2 regions of the Paracoccus jeotgali genome follow, and region 1 is predicted to be linked to the other one. Evidence: riboswitches for the same ligand, from Rfam matches in the RefSeq annotation. Region 1 holds a riboswitch; the other holds the start of a gene.

Region 1 (7,704 bases):
GAGGCCGTCGGGATAGGGCGGAACGATGCTGCCGATTGCGAGCAGTGCAGGCGCCTGCCTTGCTGCCACGACCGAGGCGAGACCGCGCGGCACGTCGTCAAGCGCCAGCGCGGGCGACGCCGTCAAGATCACGGCCGCAAGGGCGGCGCGCATCGTCAGCCGCCGAGTTCTGGCAGCGGCGCGGCTGCCAGTGCCTTGATCCGGGTCGGGCGCAGCACGGGAAGTTCTTGCAGGAACGTCTTGGCCGCGTCGTTGCCAGAGGCGCGGTGGCTGATGCCAAATAGCATCACGCCGGCACCGCGCTCGCCTACCGCCAGCGGCGCATAGCGATAGACGTTCCACTCCACGACATATTCGCCGGCCTCGTTCCTGCTGCTGACGATGAAGTCCAGCAGCGCCTCGCCTGTCGCCTCGTTCTGGATCACCTCCATGTTGACCAGCGGGTCGGTTGCCTTGCGGCGGGTGAGAGTTTCGGTCTGCGCCCGCACCGCGTCCATCACCCCGACGCCGCCGGTGACGGTCTCGACCGAGACCATGCGGCTGTAGTTGTCCGGGGTCTCGCCGGCCGGCAGGTATTCCTGCTTGATGTAGTTGTCAGCCGTGCGCGAGGACCAGGCGAGCGCGAAGCTGTCGCCCGCCAGGGTGATCGGACCGGGCAGGCCCAGATGATCCGTGGTCTGCGCCTGCACCGGCGCGAGCCAGAGGGTAGCGGCCAGAACGGCGGCAAGGCGGGTCAAGGTCGTCATGGGCAGCTCCTTCAATGGTCGCTCAGCGGTTTTCCAGTCCGTTGTCGATGCGGTGCCGGCGGAGTTCCTCGCGGCGGGAATCGACCTCCGCGATGAGGTCGATCAGCCCCTGCCGCACCTTGGCCAGCTCTGCGGAATGGGCGGCCTTGGACGTAACGCCGTTCGCATGGGCTTCATCCCAGGCCAGCGCCCACTCCATCGCCGCGATCCACTCGTCAGGGTCGCCGGCGATGTATTCGTTGACGGGCCGGCCGACCTGTTCGGTCAGCGCCGAGAAAAGGACGCGGTCGTTCGCCGCCGCGCCGGGTGCCGCCAGCATGAAGCGATAGCGGATCTGTCCCGCATACATCCAGTTTGCCGCCTCCTGCCCCTTGCCCTCTCCCAGCAGTCGGGCGGCGAGGACATAGAGGGCAGAAGGGTGCAGCGACTCCGCCTGCTCGGCGATCTGAGCCGAGGGCATGCCGTCGAGGTTTCCCGCCGCCTGTGCGTGGCCAGGGAGCAGCGAGGCGCAGCAGAGCAGCAGCGGGAAAAGCAGGCGTTTCATCAGGCGATCTCCGTCCTCTTTGCCCGTGTGACGCCACGAGAGCACAGAAGCTTGGCGATGTTCAATCTCCGGTGCTCTTTCGCGACACACATTGCGGCTCGCGGCTCAGGCTCATGCCGCCTCCCCATGTCCAGCGATTGACGAGGCGCCACTCGATCCGCTCGCATGCGCCGCGACCCTCGGCCGCTGAGGGCGGCTCGCGGCCATCGTCCTTTTCGGGATCGGACACAGGCCCGGGCGGAGGAAGGCTGACGTCGAACAGGAACACCGTCAGCATCTCGGCATCCGGCGCGGACCCGGCGTTCTCCGTGGGAATGCGGCGAAGGGTGAGCTTGCCGTTTTCAGGCCCGATCTGGCCCGTCAGGACCATGTGGAAACCCTCCATTTCGGTCAGGGAGAGAACCCGGCCCGCCGCAGTGATCTCGGTCGGGCCGGTATGCGACAGGCTGCGCCACACGCCATCGCCATCCGGCACAACGGTTACGCTCAGATCGAGGCTCCCGCCGTCAGCGAGCGCCGCCGTGGTGCTGAACAGGACCCGGTCATCGCCCGCGGCGGAAAACCGCACCTCGGCGTCACCCCACGCCCGGTGCATGCGATCGCCGCCGTCCACCGGAAAGGCCTCAACCGTCATGCGCCCGGTATACGGAGCACCAATAGTGGCGGGAAACGGAATGGGTTCGCCGAGGGCCGGGGTGACAGTCAGCAGTCCTGCCAGCAGCACGACGATCAAGCAGCGGGTTCGTTTCATCGCGCTCTCCCTGAACCGTGTCCTGAACTCTCACCTCAAGACGCTTCGGGAGCAACTTACCTTGGCCGAAACCTTTCCCGGCAAGCGACGCGCCTGACTCAATGACAGTATGGATGACAGCCTGCAAAGCGCCCGCGACGCCTTCATCGACGAGCAGCTGACCAACGCTGCCCGCATCCCTGCCGACCGAGGCGTCACCGACGCGCCGGCCAAGGCCTATCGCTATGCCGCGCTGAAGGCCGAGGCCCGGGCGCGGGACTGGGATCTTCTGGGCGAGGATCCGGAGGGCGACCGAGGCTACCGCCTCTATCGTCACGACTGAGGCCACCTTCAACGGATCAGCGTCGGTAACATGGCAACCGGCCGTTTCACCTGCGGCGGCTGCAGTGAGGGCTGGACGAGGGACCAAAGCTACATCTACGCGATGCTCTTTGTGCTGAAGGACGGCCGCGAGGCCATCAAGGTCGGCTTCTCGCGAGACCCGGACTCGCGCCTGCGTCACCAACTGACCACCGAACAGGACCAATACGCGATGCTGATCCGCAGCATCGCAATCCCGACAGGGCGCGATGCGATCCAACTGGAGAAGGAAACTCACCGGACCCTGCGCGAACGCCATCCGCAGGCGGTGCTGGATCGTGGCGTCTTTGCCGGTCAGGTCAATTGCGCCTCGGAGTTGTACGACGCTGCCATTGAGACCGATATCATGGCGCTTCTGGATGAGCTGCAGCAACGCGTTGCGGAGCTGGAGTAGCGCAAAAGTCGGCCACTTGACAGGCTCGGCACGCCGTCCTAGCTTCGCCGGCGAAGAAACAGGGTGGCCTAGACTGACCGCCAGACACATCAGGGGTGCTCCATCAGCGGGGCTGAGATACGCGGCACGCGTGAACCCTTTAGCTGATCCGGGTAATGCCGGCGGAGCGAGAGAGACATGTTTATTGGCGCCCAGGTGTCGCTTTACCCAATGACCTCGGATTTCGAGCAGGTCATCCTTTCGGGCCTGAAAGCGCTCGATCCTTATCGCGACCGCTTGCGTATCGAGACGGACGACATGTCTACCCTGTTCGTTGGCGCGTCCGCGCCGCTCTTCGATGCGCTGCGCGATCTTTTTGCCCGGGCCGCGCAGCAGCCGCCCCATGTGACCATGCACGTCACCCTCTCTCGCGGCTGTCCCGGTGAACCCGATGACCCGTCCTGCCGTTGCGAAACCCTTTCGCAGGCGCAGGATCAGACGCTCGCCGAGCGCCAGACGCTCGCCACAGAGGCGGTGCAGGCGGCGCCGGTTCTGGGGGTCGAGATCGATGTGCAGTTCTCGCTCTATGTGCTGGGGCGGGATCGGCACATGGACGAAATCTACGGCTGCATCGACTTCCTGAAAGCGAGTGGGACCTTCTTACGGTCCAAGAATTTCTGCACACGCCTCCGCGGCGATGCGGGGGCGGTTTTTGAAGCGGTGAGGCAGGCTTTCCTGCGGTTCGGACCGGCGGAAGGGCATGTGACCATCGATCTGACAGCCTCGGCCAACAGCCCGACCCTGCGCTGACCGGGGTTTCATCCGATGCTGGCGCGTGTCCTGCCCTCACTGATGGTTGCCCTCTGCCTGCTGGCTGTCTGGGAGGTCTATAGCCGCTTCTCCGGCGTCTCGGCCCTGATCCTGCCCGCGCCATCGAGCGTGCTTCGCGCGCTGCTGCTGAACCGCAACGAGATCACAGGTCATGCCCGCTCCACCATCAGCGTCGCCGTGATCGGCTTCGCCTTATCTGTCGGCTTCGCCTTTGCGACCTCTGTCGCGCTGCATGTCGCGCCGTTCGCAGAGCGCGGCCTCATGCCCCTGTTCGTGGTCAGCCAGACGGTGCCGCTGGTCGCATTGGCGCCCCTGATGATCCTGTGGTTCGGGTTCGGGCATCTGCCCAAGATCCTGCTGGTGATCCTGGTGACCTTCTTTCCCATGCTGCTCAGCCTGCTGTCAGGTTATCGCCAGACACCGTCCGAGTTTCGCGACCTTCTGGCGGCCATGGGGGCGAAGCGGTGGGGCATATTTTTTAGGGCCACGCTGCCATCGGCAAGGTCGGCCTTTCTGGCCGGGCTGCGGATCTCGGCGACCTATGCGATTGTGGCAACGATCTTCGCCGAGTACGCCGGCGCGCGTCGGGGCCTCGGGATCTATATTCTCGCTGCGAAAAACAATTTCCGCGCCGACCTCGTGCTCGCGGCGGTTCTTGTCTCGGCGGCACTGACGCTGATGCTGCTGGGTGTGATCTGGGTGATCGACCGGCTGACCGTCCGGGGGGCGCAGATGGATCATGCTTGAGATCCGCGGCCTGGCCATCCGCAGTCCCAGCCGCGACATCGTCACGGAACTGGCGCTTCATTTGCCGGGGCAGGGGATCACGGCTCTGATCGGCCCGTCCGGCTGCGGCAAGAGTTCGGTCCTGAAATGGTTGGCCGGGATCCTGCCGCAAGGGCTGGACGCGCAGGGCGCCGCCATGCTGGATGGCGAGCCAATCTCTCCGCCACATCCGGCCATTATCTATCAGCCGCAAAACGACGCGCTCTTTCCATGGCTGACGATCGCGGAGAATGCAGCTTTGGGACTGCGCGTGGCTGGCCTCTCTGCGCGAACGGCGCACGAGCGGGTCGCGCCTCTGTTCGCCGCCTTCGGGCTGTCAGGGACGGAAAAACAGTTTCCGGCAGAGCTTTCCGGCGGCATGCGGCAACGGGCAGCCTTTCTGCGCACGATGGTCCAGCCGGGACGGTTTCTGCTGGTTGACGAGCCGTTCTCGGCGCTCGACGCGGTGACCCGCCTGCGGATGCAGGACTGGCTGGTGGCGCGGCTAGCAGAGCATCCGCGGGGCGTGCTGCTGGTGACCCATGATCTGCACGAGGCGACAAGCCTGGCGGATCGGATCCTGGTAATGGGGATGCGACCCGGTCGGGTCATTGCCGACATTGCCGTCCCCATCCGACGCCCGGCGCGGACCGAGACCGCCTTGGCCGGTCTGCGCGACACCTTGAAACAACTGCTCTTACAGGAGACACTCTCATGATCCGCTGCCTGCTTCTCGCCGCCAGCCTCACCCTGCCAGTTCGTGCGCAGGCTGAGACGCCCGTGACAGTCGCCCTCGACTGGATGCTGAACACCAATCATATCGGCCTCGTGGTGGCGCAAGAGCAGGGCTTTTACGCCGAGGAAGACCTTGCGGTAGAGCTGCTGCCCTATTCCGACACCAATTCCGCCGCGCTTCTGGCGGCCGGGCAGGCGGATTTTGCCTATATGACCTCTCTCGGTTTCATGTCCGCGAAGGCCGGCGGTGCGGATCTGGTCGTTCTGTGGGCGACGATGCAGCACGAGGCGGGCAGGTTGGTCTATAATTCGGACAATGCGGGTATCACGCGGCCGGCCGACCTGTCAGGCAAGACCTATGCCGGCTTTGGCAGCGCCTGGGAAGATGCGCTCATCGCCACGATGATCCGCAATGATGGCGGCGAGCCCGTCTGGGACACGGTCACACTCGGCACCGGCGCCTATGAGGCGCTTGCCACCGGCGCCGTCGACTTTACCCTCGAAGTCGCGACCTGGGAAGGCGTCAACAGCGAAATGCTCGGCCGGAACCAGTCGTTCTTCCGATACGCCGATTACGGCATTCCCGACCAGCAGACCGGTTACATCGGCACCCGCGCCGAAAATTTGGAGAAGCAGCCCGACCTGCTGGCGGCGTTCATGCACGCCACGCAAAAGGGCTATGCTTGGGCCGCCGATCATCCGCAGGAGGCCGCCGAGATCCTGATCCATGCCGGTGATTTCCCGAACCCGGAGCTGGTCCATGGCTCGATGCGCGCCATCGTCGACGGAGATTACCTGCGCGACGGAGACACCCCGGTCGGCGCAATCGATCCAGGGCGTTTCGCCGCCATGGCGCGCTTTCTGTTCGAGAGCGAGGTCCTGAAGGACGCGAGTGGACAGACGCTGGAATGGCCCGGAGAGGTCACGAACTGGTATGATCAGAGCTGGATGGGGAAATGACGGCCGATCTTGGGATGCGCTCCAGGAACAGCCGGGGCATCTGAAACTAGGGCGCGGACTACCTCACCCGGAAGCGATCATGAACTGGGAAGGCATGGGCAAGTTCAGGCCGTTCTCTGCCGGCTCGAAACCGGGGCCTGCGCCAAACCCCTTTACGCTCGATCGGCTCAAGGGCCTGAACCACGACACGGACTTCGCACGAGTCCAAAAGCTGGGGCGGAGTTTGTCGGACCCGACGCCCCGCAGATGGATTGCGTGTTCAAGGGCTGCGACAATGCCGCCGCTGAGGAACGCCCGTTCTGGCCCGGCCAGCCGATAACGGCGCACTGGGGTGTGCCCGACCCGGCGAAGATCGATGGCTCACAGATCGTTCGACGGGTCGCCTTTGGAAACTTACCGGATGCTGCACGGTCTTATCTCAATCTTCGGAAGCCTACCGATTGGATCGCTCGATCGGATGGCGCTGCAACGCAACCTCAATCACATCGGCAAGACACCGCCAAGGCCGACTGATCTCCAATGACCAAAAGTCCGACAAGACCGATAGCTCGCTTCCCGCCGCTGCGGGTCTGGGGAACCTCGGACACTGGCTTTCCGTCTGGGTGGCGCTCGCCATCGGCGGGTGAGTGCTGCTCGGCATTTTTTCCCGGTGTGTTTCCTTATCTGGCATCGCTAGAGGTAGTCTCGGTCAACCTGCCTGTGGCGGTGCTGATCTGAACGATGCTGTATCCGATGATGGTTGGCGTCGACGTCGGCGCGCTGCTCCAGGTGGGCGGCAAGCCGAAAGGGCTGATCGTAACGTTGGTTGTGAACGGGCTGATAAAGCCCTTCAGCATGGCGGCGCTCGGCGTGCTGTCTTCAACCACGTCTTCGCGGGGCTGATTGCGCCCGACGATGCGCAGTCCTATCTGGCCGGAGTGATACTGCTGAGCGCCGCGCCCTGTGACCTGCACCGCGATGGCATTCGTCTGGTCGAACCTGACGCGAGGGGACGCGACCTATACGCTGGTGCAAATCAGCATGAACGTCGTGATCATGATCTTGGCCTTCGCGCCCATCGTCGCTTTGCTGCTCGCTGTCCCCAGGACACGCTGCTTTTGTCGATCTGGCTATACATCATGCTGCCACTGCTGGCCGGCTATAAGACGCGGCGGAACCTCGTCGGAAAAAAGACGGCGAGGCAACGGTAGAGGCCTTCAAGGCCTGATGCTGTCGCTCGTCGCATCTGCCAACCGGACCAAGCACTTGCTTCCAAAGGAGGATGCCTGACATGACCGTCATTTTGGTTACGATGCCGACCACGGACCCGATCTCTGATTGAAACGATTGTTGGCGGGCAAGCCCCGGATGACCGAGACGGAATATCCGGGTCGGAGACTGCTCTTGTTGCACGGTTCGAGTTCAGACGCCAGTTGCCCCCGGAATTTGCGAAATTCGTATGACGACGTGTCAGTGGGTTGTTTTTTATCGCCTGTTTATCGACCTCAACGCCAGATAAGGCTTCTGAGGAAAGGCTTGCAAAGCAATCCGGCTGACGAACTGGAGGCAACAGCATGACTCCCGATCCCCTGGCCCACCGCTCGCTGATGCATGAGGTGATTGGAGCAATTCCTTCGCCTACCCTGGCTATTGACAGGTT
Region 2 (7,704 bases), on a different replicon from region 1:
TGACGACGACGCTTCGACTGATCGCCCCGCTGGTCGCCATCGCAGCACTTTCCGGCTGCATGGCTGGCGCGCCGGTGCAGGAACCGGTGCAGCCCGCCGGGATCGAGCCGCTGCCCACCGCCGCCGATAGCGGGCTGACCGAGCGCAAGCCCGACCTGTGCAAGGCCAGCACCTATGCCAACAGGATCGGCCAGCCCGGCACCGTCATCCCGACGCTCGGCATCAGCCGGACCTATCGCGTGGTCGAGTATCGCGGGATCGAGCCGCAGGAATATGATCCGAACCGCATCGTCTTCCGGCTGGACAGCACCGGCGCGATCTCGGGCGTGGATTGCGGGTGATGCGGCGGGGTCTGGCGCTGGCGCTGCTGTCGCTGACCGCCTGTGTCGAGCCCGAGGCCGCGACCGGCCCGGGCGTGCCCCCGCCCTCGGATGCCTGCGGGGCCTCGGCCCTGCAAGCTCTGGTTGGCAAGCCGTTGGGGTCGCTGGATTTCCGGTCGCTGTCGCGGGTGCCGCGCCAGATCGGGCCGGACATGGCGGTGACCGACGATTACCGGCCCGACCGGCTGAACATCGAATATGACGCGGCCAACCGCGTGACCAAGGTTGCCTGCTATTAACCAGGCCGCGCCCGCTGCGCCAAGGTTGCGGCGCGAGCTTTTGCGATTGCCTGCGCGCGTGGCGGATGCCACCATCGGGCCATGACCGCGCCCGCCCGCCCCTTTGCCCCGCAGCCCGACCGGATCGCCTTCGACCGGGTCGAGCTGGGGCAGATCCTGTCCGTCTATGGCCGCATGGTCGCCGCCGGAGAGTGGCGCGATTACGCGATGGCGTTCCTGTCCGACGTCGCGATCTTCTCGATCTTTCGCCACGCGGCAGAGACGCCGATCTACCGGGTCGAGAAACGGCCGCGGCTGCGGAATGCGCAGGGGGCCTATGCGGTGATCGCCATGGACGGGCGCATCCTGCGGCGCGGTCACGATCTGGGGCAGGTGCTGCGGGTCTTCGACGGCAAGCTGCTGCGCGCGCTGAACCGCAACTAGCGGCGCACCGGGCCTGCGCCCAGATACTCGGCAAGGGCGGGCGGCGGGCTGTCCAGCAGCGCCGCCGTGGCCTGGGGCGGGCTGACCTGCCCGTCGATCACCGCGACGGTCTGCGCGGCAAAGGCGCGGGCATCCTGCGGGTCATGCGTCACCATCAGCACGGTCAGGCCGCTGCGATCGGCGATACCCATCAACAGGGACAGCATCTCATCCTTCAGCGCCGGGCCGAGGGCGGAAAACGCCTCGTCCAGCAGCAGGATCGGCTGTTCGCGCAGCGCGACGCGGGCCAGCGCCACGCGGCTTTGCTGCCCGCCCGACAGTTGCGCGGGCCGGCGGTCGGCCAGACCGTCCAGCCCGACCTGATGCAACGCCTGCGTCACCGCGCGCTTCTGGCCAGCATTCAGCCGCAGGTCCGGGCGCAGGCCCAGACCCACATTCTGACCGACGCTCAGATGCGGAAACAGGTTCTGGTCCTGAAACAGGATCGACACCGGCCGCGCGCCGGGCGCGAGCTGGGACAGATCGGCCCCGCGCCACAGGATGCGGCCCGCCGACAGCGGCACAAAGCCCGCGATCATGCCCAGCAGCGTCGATTTCCCGGACCCGGACGGCCCGATCACGGCGACCCGCGCGCCCGGCTCGATGCTGAAATCGGCGCGCAGGCGGAAGCCGCCCAGATCGCTTTCGGCCCGCTCAAGCTGCAGCATTCAGCCGTCCTCCTCTGTCGAAAGCCCAGAACAGGGCAAAGCTGATCGCCATCAGCAGCACCGAACAGGCGGCCGCATCGGCCATGCGATAGCTGTTCATCAACTGGTACAGCATCAGCGGCAGGGTCGGGCTGCGGCTGTCGGCGAACAGGGTGATGACCCCCAGATCGCCCATCGCCAGCGCCGCCGACAGCCCGCCGGCAAAGCCCAGGGGCCGCGACAGGCGCGGCAGGATCAGCAGCCGCAACCGCGCCGCGCCGGTCATGCCCAGCGAATCCGCCAACCGCCCGTAATCGTGCCGCAGGGCGCGGGCGGCCGGGATCAGGATGCGCAGCGCGAAGGGCAGGGCCATGACCGCGTTGATCGCCACCGTCACCGGCAGCGCGAGTTGCGTGGCCGAGGCTAAGCCGCGCAGCAGCAGGAACAGCCCCGTCCCCAGCACCAGCGGCGAGGCGACCAGCGGCAGCATCCCCGCCGCCTCGGTCCATCGCTGGCCAGCGGCCACCGACAGCGCCAGCATCAACGACACGGCAAGCGCCAGCACGGCCGAGATCAGCGCCATCACGATCGACCGGCCCGCAGCCTCCCACACCGAGGGCGGCAGCTCGGCTATGCGCGGCGCGCCGGCCAGCGTCACCGACAGAATCGGCACCAGCAGGAAGGCCGCAGCCAGCGCGATCACCGCCAGATCGGCGCCGCGCCGCCAGCCCGGTGGCGCCAGCGCCGGGGCCGCGCGGTCCAGACCCGCGCCAAAGCCCGCAGGCGCCGCCACCCCCGCCGCCAGCAGCAGCGCCAGCACGCACAAGCCCACCTGCACCAGCCCCAGCGTCGCCGCCCGGCCCATGTCGAAATCGAACCGGAACGCCTGATAGATCGCCAGTTCCACCGTCGTCGCCCGCGGCCCGCCGCCCAGGGCCAGCGCCACCGCAAAGCTGGTCAGGCAGACCAGGAACACCGCCAGCCAGGCGCCCGGCAGAACCTCGCGCAGCATCGGGCGTTCCAGATGGCGCGCAATGTCGGCGGGCGCGAAGTCGAGCGATTGCGCGAGGCGGAACCGCTCGGCCGGGATCGCCTGCCAGCCATGCAGGATCATCCGCACGCAAAGCGGCAGGTTGAAGAAGACATGCGCCAGAATGACGCCGTGCCAGCCATAGACCGATACCGGCCCGAAGCCCAAGGGCACCAGCAGCCCATTGACCAGCCCGCTGCGCCCGAAGACCGAGATCAGACCCGTCACCGCCACAATCACCGGCAGGATGAAGGGCGCGCCCAGCAGCGTGATCAGCAGCCGGCGCCCGACGAACCGCCGCCGCGCCAGCGCGCGCGCGACCGGGATCGCCAGCGCCGCCGACAGCGTGGCCGACAGCGCCGCCTGCCACAGCGTGAACCACACCGCGCGCCAGTCCCAACTGCCAAGCGCGGTCAGCCCGCCGGCATGGATCGCGACCGTGCCCAGTGTGCCGAGGATCAGCGCCAGCAGCCCGGCGGCGACGAATGCGCCGGGCGACCATCGGCGGCCGATCCCTAGCGGGCGAAGACCTGCAGCCATTCTTCAAGCGCCGGTTTGCGCAGGACCTCGGCCTGATCTTCGGGCAGGAAGATGGTCTTGTCCGGGCGCGGCAGGACGGCGAAGGCCTCTGGCAGTTCCTCGGCCGGCAGCTTGGCCGGATAGGACCAGTTCGCCTCGGCGATCATCGACTGGAAATCATGCGACAGGATATAGTCCATGAACGCCTGCGCCAGTTCCGGCTGATCGCTGTCCTTCAACTGCGCGGCCATCTCGACCATCAGGTAATGGCCCTCGGGGAAGATCGCGGCATGTTTGGTCGCGTCATCCTCGGCCGCGATGTGATAGGCGGGCGACGAGGTATAGCTGAGGACCATGTCCGCCTCGCCATCGGTGAACAGACCGTAGGCCTCGGACCAGCCGGGCGTGACCGTCAGTACCTTGGGCCGCAGCTTTTCCCACGCCTGCTTGCTGTCCTCGCCAAAGACCGACTTGACCCAGAGCAGCAGCCCCAGACCGGAGATCGCACTGCGCGGGTCCTGGATCACCAGCTTGAGGTCGTCGGGCGCGTCCAGCAGTTCCTGAAAGCTGTTGGGCGGGTTTTCCAGCCGGGTGTCGTCATAGACAAAGGCGAATTCCGACCAGTTGAAGGGCAGGAAGGTGTCGTCGGTCCATTCGACCGGCATGGTCAGCCCGGACACGTCCTGCCCATGCGGCGCGAACAGCCCCGAGGCGCGGGCGCGCATGGTGGTGTCGCTGTTCAGACCGATGACGACATCGGCCTCGGTCCGGTCGCCTTCCAGCAGGATGCGCGGCAGGACGTCGCCGGTGACAAAGCGCAAATCGCAGCCGCAGATCGCCTCGAACCCGGCCTCGATCTTGGGGCCGGGGCCCCATTCCGAGGCGAAATAGTCGGGCGCGTAGACGGTGAATTCGGGGCCGGCGGCAAGGGCCGGGGCGGTCGTGGCCAGCAGGGCCAGGACGGTGGTGCGCATCGCTTCCTCCTTCATTCTGTTACCGAAAAGAAGGTCAGCGATACCTTCCCTCCGCCGGTATTGACCGGATCAGGTTCGACGGGTCCGCATGATGCGTCTCAGCCAGATGGCTCCCCGAGGCGGGGACAGCATCGGTCATGGCGGGCGCGGGTGCAAGGGCGTTTCTGCACCGCGACCGGCTTGCCGCTTGCCGGTCCGGCGGATGCCCGCTAACCACGCCCGCAAAGGGGAGATCGAGATGAGCCTGAACAGCTTTGGCCATGTGTTCCGCGTCACCACCTGGGGCGAGAGCCACGGCCCGGCTTTGGGCGCGGTGGTCGATGGCTGCCCGCCGGGCGTTGCGCTGGACGAGGGCTGGATCCAGCCCTTCATGGACCGCCGCCGCCCCGGCAGTTCCAAGCATACGACGCAACGGCAAGAGGCCGACCGGGTGCGGATTCTTTCGGGTGTGTTCGAGGGGCAGACCACGGGCACGCCGATCATGCTGATCATCGAGAACACCGACCAACGCTCGCGCGATTATGGCGACATCGCCCGCGCCTTCCGCCCCGGCCACGCCGACATCGCCTATCACCAGAAATACGGGCTGCGCGATTATCGCGGCGGCGGGCGGTCGAGCGCGCGGGAAACCGCCGCGCGGGTCGCGGCCGGTGCGGTGGCGCAGGCGGTGCTGCGCGACCTGGTGCCGGGGCTGACGGTGCTGGGCTATATGGTCCAGATGGGCGCGCTGCATCTGAACCGCGATGCCTTCGATGCCGACGCGATCCGCGACAACCCGTTCTTTCTGCCCGACCCCAGCGCCGTGGCAGAGTGGGAGGCGTATCTGTCCGCCATCCGCAAGGCGCAGAACAGCGTCGGCGCGGCGGTCGAGGTGCTGATCCGCGGCTGCCCGCCCGGTCTGGGCGCGCCGGTCTATGGCAAGCTCGACACCGATCTGGCGGCCGCGATGATGTCGATCAACGCCGTCAAGGGCGTCGAAATCGGTGAGGGGATGGCGGCGGCCGCCCTGACCGGGGTCGAGAACGCCGATGAAATCCGCATGGGGCCGGACGGTCAGCCGGAATATCTATCGAACCATGCCGGCGGGATTCTGGGCGGCATCTCGACCGGGCAGGACATCACCGTGCGGTTCGCGGTCAAGCCGACCTCGTCGATCCTGACCCCACGGCGCACCATCGACGCGGCGGGGCAAGAGATCGAGCTGATCACCAAGGGCCGCCACGATCCCTGCGTCGGCATCCGCGCGGTGCCGGTGGCCGAGGCCATGGCCGCCTGCGTGGTGCTGGATCACCTGCTGCTGGACCGCGCGCAGACCGGCGGGGTGCGGGGGCGGATCGGGGGATAGGCCCGGCGCCGTCAGAAATCGAGTTGCGCGTAATGCGGGGCCGGGTGCAGGCCCGGCACCTGATCCGCCAGCACGCTGCGGAAGGCCGGGCGCGACTTGATCGTCGCATACCATTGCCGCACCAGATCCGAGCGGTCCCAGTCGATGTCCGAGATGTAATCGAGGCAGGAAAAATGCGCCGCCGCCGCGAAATCGGCGATGGTCAGCGTGCGCCCCGCCAGCCAGCGCCGTTCCTCGAGCAGGCGGTGCATATAGTCGATATGCGCCTTGATCGCCGCCAGCCCCGCCTTGACCATGCGCGAATCCGGGTAGCCGGTCTTTTGCACCTTTTTCCACACCCGCTCGTTCAGGACCGGGCGCGTCGCCTCGGCGTTGAACTTGTCGTCGAACCACGCGCAAAGCCGGCGCACCTCGTAGCGGCCAGCGGCATCGGCGGGCATCAGCGGCGGGGTGGGCACGGTCTCGTCCAGATATTCGCAGATCGCCTGGCTTTCGGCCAACAGCATCCCGTCATGGCGCAGCACCGGGATCTTGCCGGCGGGGTTGCGGCGGAACAGCTCTGGCCCCTGCTCCCAATAGCGTTCCTCGGCCAGTTCGACCTCGATCCGCTTTTCGGCCAGCACCAGCCGGACCTTGCGCGAAAAGGGCGACAGGGGCGTGTGATACAGGCGCGAAGGCTGCCCGGTCAGGCTGCGCGGCGCAACGGCGGAATGGGCGTAAAGATCGGTCATGCCAGCGGTGATACGCGATCCTGCGGGGGCGTTTCAACTGTCCGCGACAATCTGCCCGCGTATCCCGCCGGCAGCGGTCGCGCGCATTGCCCCCGGGGCGGCGGATCGTTATGTCAGGGGCGCAGACGAAAGGGGGGTGCGATGACGCACAAGGTCTTTATCGACGGCGAGGCCGGGACCACCGGGCTTCAGATCCGCGACCGGCTGGCCGGGCGCGACGATATCGAGCTGGTCCGGATCCCCCATGACCTGCGAAAGGATGCCGACGCCCGCCGCGACTGCTTTGCGCAGGCCGATATCGCGATCCTGTGCCTGCCCGACGATGCCGCCCGAGAGGCGGTCGCGCTGTCGGCCGATCTGCCGGTGCGGCTGATCGACGCCTCGACCGCGCATCGGGTGGATTCGGACTGGGTTTACGGCTTTGCCGAACTGGACCGCGACGCGCGGGCGCGCATCGCTTCGGCCCGGCGTGTGGCCAATCCGGGCTGCTATTCGACCGGCGCCATCGCGATGATCCGGCCGCTGGTGGCGGCGGGGCTGCTGGCCCATGACCGGCCGCTGGCGATCAACGCCGTGTCCGGCTATACCGGCGGCGGCAATGCGCTGATCGCGGAATACCAGGCCGGCACCGCGCCGCCGCATTTCCTGTATGCGATGGCCCAGCACCACAAGCACATCCCCGAGATCATGGCCCTGTCGGGCCTGTCGGTGCAACCGATCTTTGCGCCCTCGGTCGGGAACTTCGCGCAAGGCATGGCGGTGTCGCTGCCGCTGCATCTGGACAGCGCGCTGTCGCTGTCCTCGCTGCATGCGGCGCTGTCGCGGCATTACACCGGCGCCGAGTTCGTCCGCATCCGCGAGGCCGAAGAGGTCGGTGCCCGCATCGACCCGACCGCGCTGAACGGCACCAACATGCTGGAAATCTCGGTGCATGGCGACGACACCTCGGACTGCGCGGTGGTCGTCGCGGTGCTGGACAATCTGGGCAAGGGCGCCTCGGGCGCGGCGGTGCAGAACCTCAACATCATGCTGGGAATCGACGAGGGGGCCGGGCTGTGAGCGGCAAGAAGCCCGTCGTGCTGTGCATCCTCGACGGCTGGGGCATCTCGGATCGGCCCGAGCAGAGCGCGCCCGATTGCGCCCGGACCCCGACCTGGGACCGGCTGAACGCGGAATGTCCGCGCTCGACCCTGATCACCTATGGTCCCGATGTCGGGCTGCCGCGCGGGCAGATGGGCAATTCCGAGGTCGGCCACACCAATATCGGCGCGGGCCGGGTGGTGGCGATGGATCTGGGGCAGATCGACCTCGCGATTGAAGACGGCAGCTTCTACCAGAACACCGGGCTGGGCGAGTTCGTCGCCAAGCTGCAGCGCA

What was found. Region 1 has a riboswitch for thiamine pyrophosphate ahead of CYR75_RS15235 (YkoF family thiamine/hydroxymethylpyrimidine-binding protein). Riboswitches for the same ligand answer to the same signal wherever they lie in the genome.
Region 2: linked by a shared signal. The riboswitch ahead of CYR75_RS09610 (thiamine ABC transporter substrate-binding protein) and the one ahead of CYR75_RS15235 (YkoF family thiamine/hydroxymethylpyrimidine-binding protein) in region 1 are both predicted to bind thiamine pyrophosphate.

What each region holds. Positions count from the first base shown of each region.
Region 1 covers NZ_CP025584.1:43,711-51,414, reverse strand. The annotation lists gene CYR75_RS15265 (hypothetical protein) at 1-126, opposite strand, end outside; gene CYR75_RS15260 (hypothetical protein) at 156-746, opposite strand; gene CYR75_RS15255 (hypothetical protein) at 769-1,290, opposite strand; gene CYR75_RS15250 (hypothetical protein) at 1,352-2,041, opposite strand; gene CYR75_RS15245 (hypothetical protein) at 2,151-2,363, shown strand; gene CYR75_RS15240 (GIY-YIG nuclease family protein) at 2,394-2,795, shown strand; TPP riboswitch at 2,877-2,982, shown strand; gene CYR75_RS15235 (YkoF family thiamine/hydroxymethylpyrimidine-binding protein) at 2,973-3,584, shown strand; gene CYR75_RS15230 (ABC transporter permease) at 3,627-4,352, shown strand; gene CYR75_RS15225 (ABC transporter ATP-binding protein) at 4,345-5,088, shown strand; gene CYR75_RS15220 (ABC transporter substrate-binding protein) at 5,085-6,065, shown strand; partial or broken gene CYR75_RS15215 (arsenic resistance protein) at 6,635-7,269, shown strand; gene CYR75_RS15210 (sensor histidine kinase) at 7,619-7,704, shown strand, end outside.
Region 2 covers NZ_CP025583.1:1,965,861-1,973,564, reverse strand. The annotation lists gene CYR75_RS09635 (hypothetical protein) at 1-341, shown strand, start outside; gene CYR75_RS09630 (I78 family peptidase inhibitor) at 341-619, shown strand; gene CYR75_RS09625 (DUF2794 domain-containing protein) at 701-1,042, shown strand; gene CYR75_RS09620 (thiamine ABC transporter ATP-binding protein) at 1,039-1,749, opposite strand; gene CYR75_RS09615 (ABC transporter permease family protein) at 1,736-3,298, opposite strand; gene CYR75_RS09610 (thiamine ABC transporter substrate-binding protein) at 3,274-4,251, opposite strand; TPP riboswitch at 4,281-4,378, opposite strand; gene aroC (chorismate synthase) at 4,490-5,596, shown strand; gene fzlA (FtsZ-binding protein FzlA) at 5,608-6,327, opposite strand; gene argC (N-acetyl-gamma-glutamyl-phosphate reductase) at 6,469-7,386, shown strand; gene gpmI (2,3-bisphosphoglycerate-independent phosphoglycerate mutase) at 7,383-7,704, shown strand, end outside.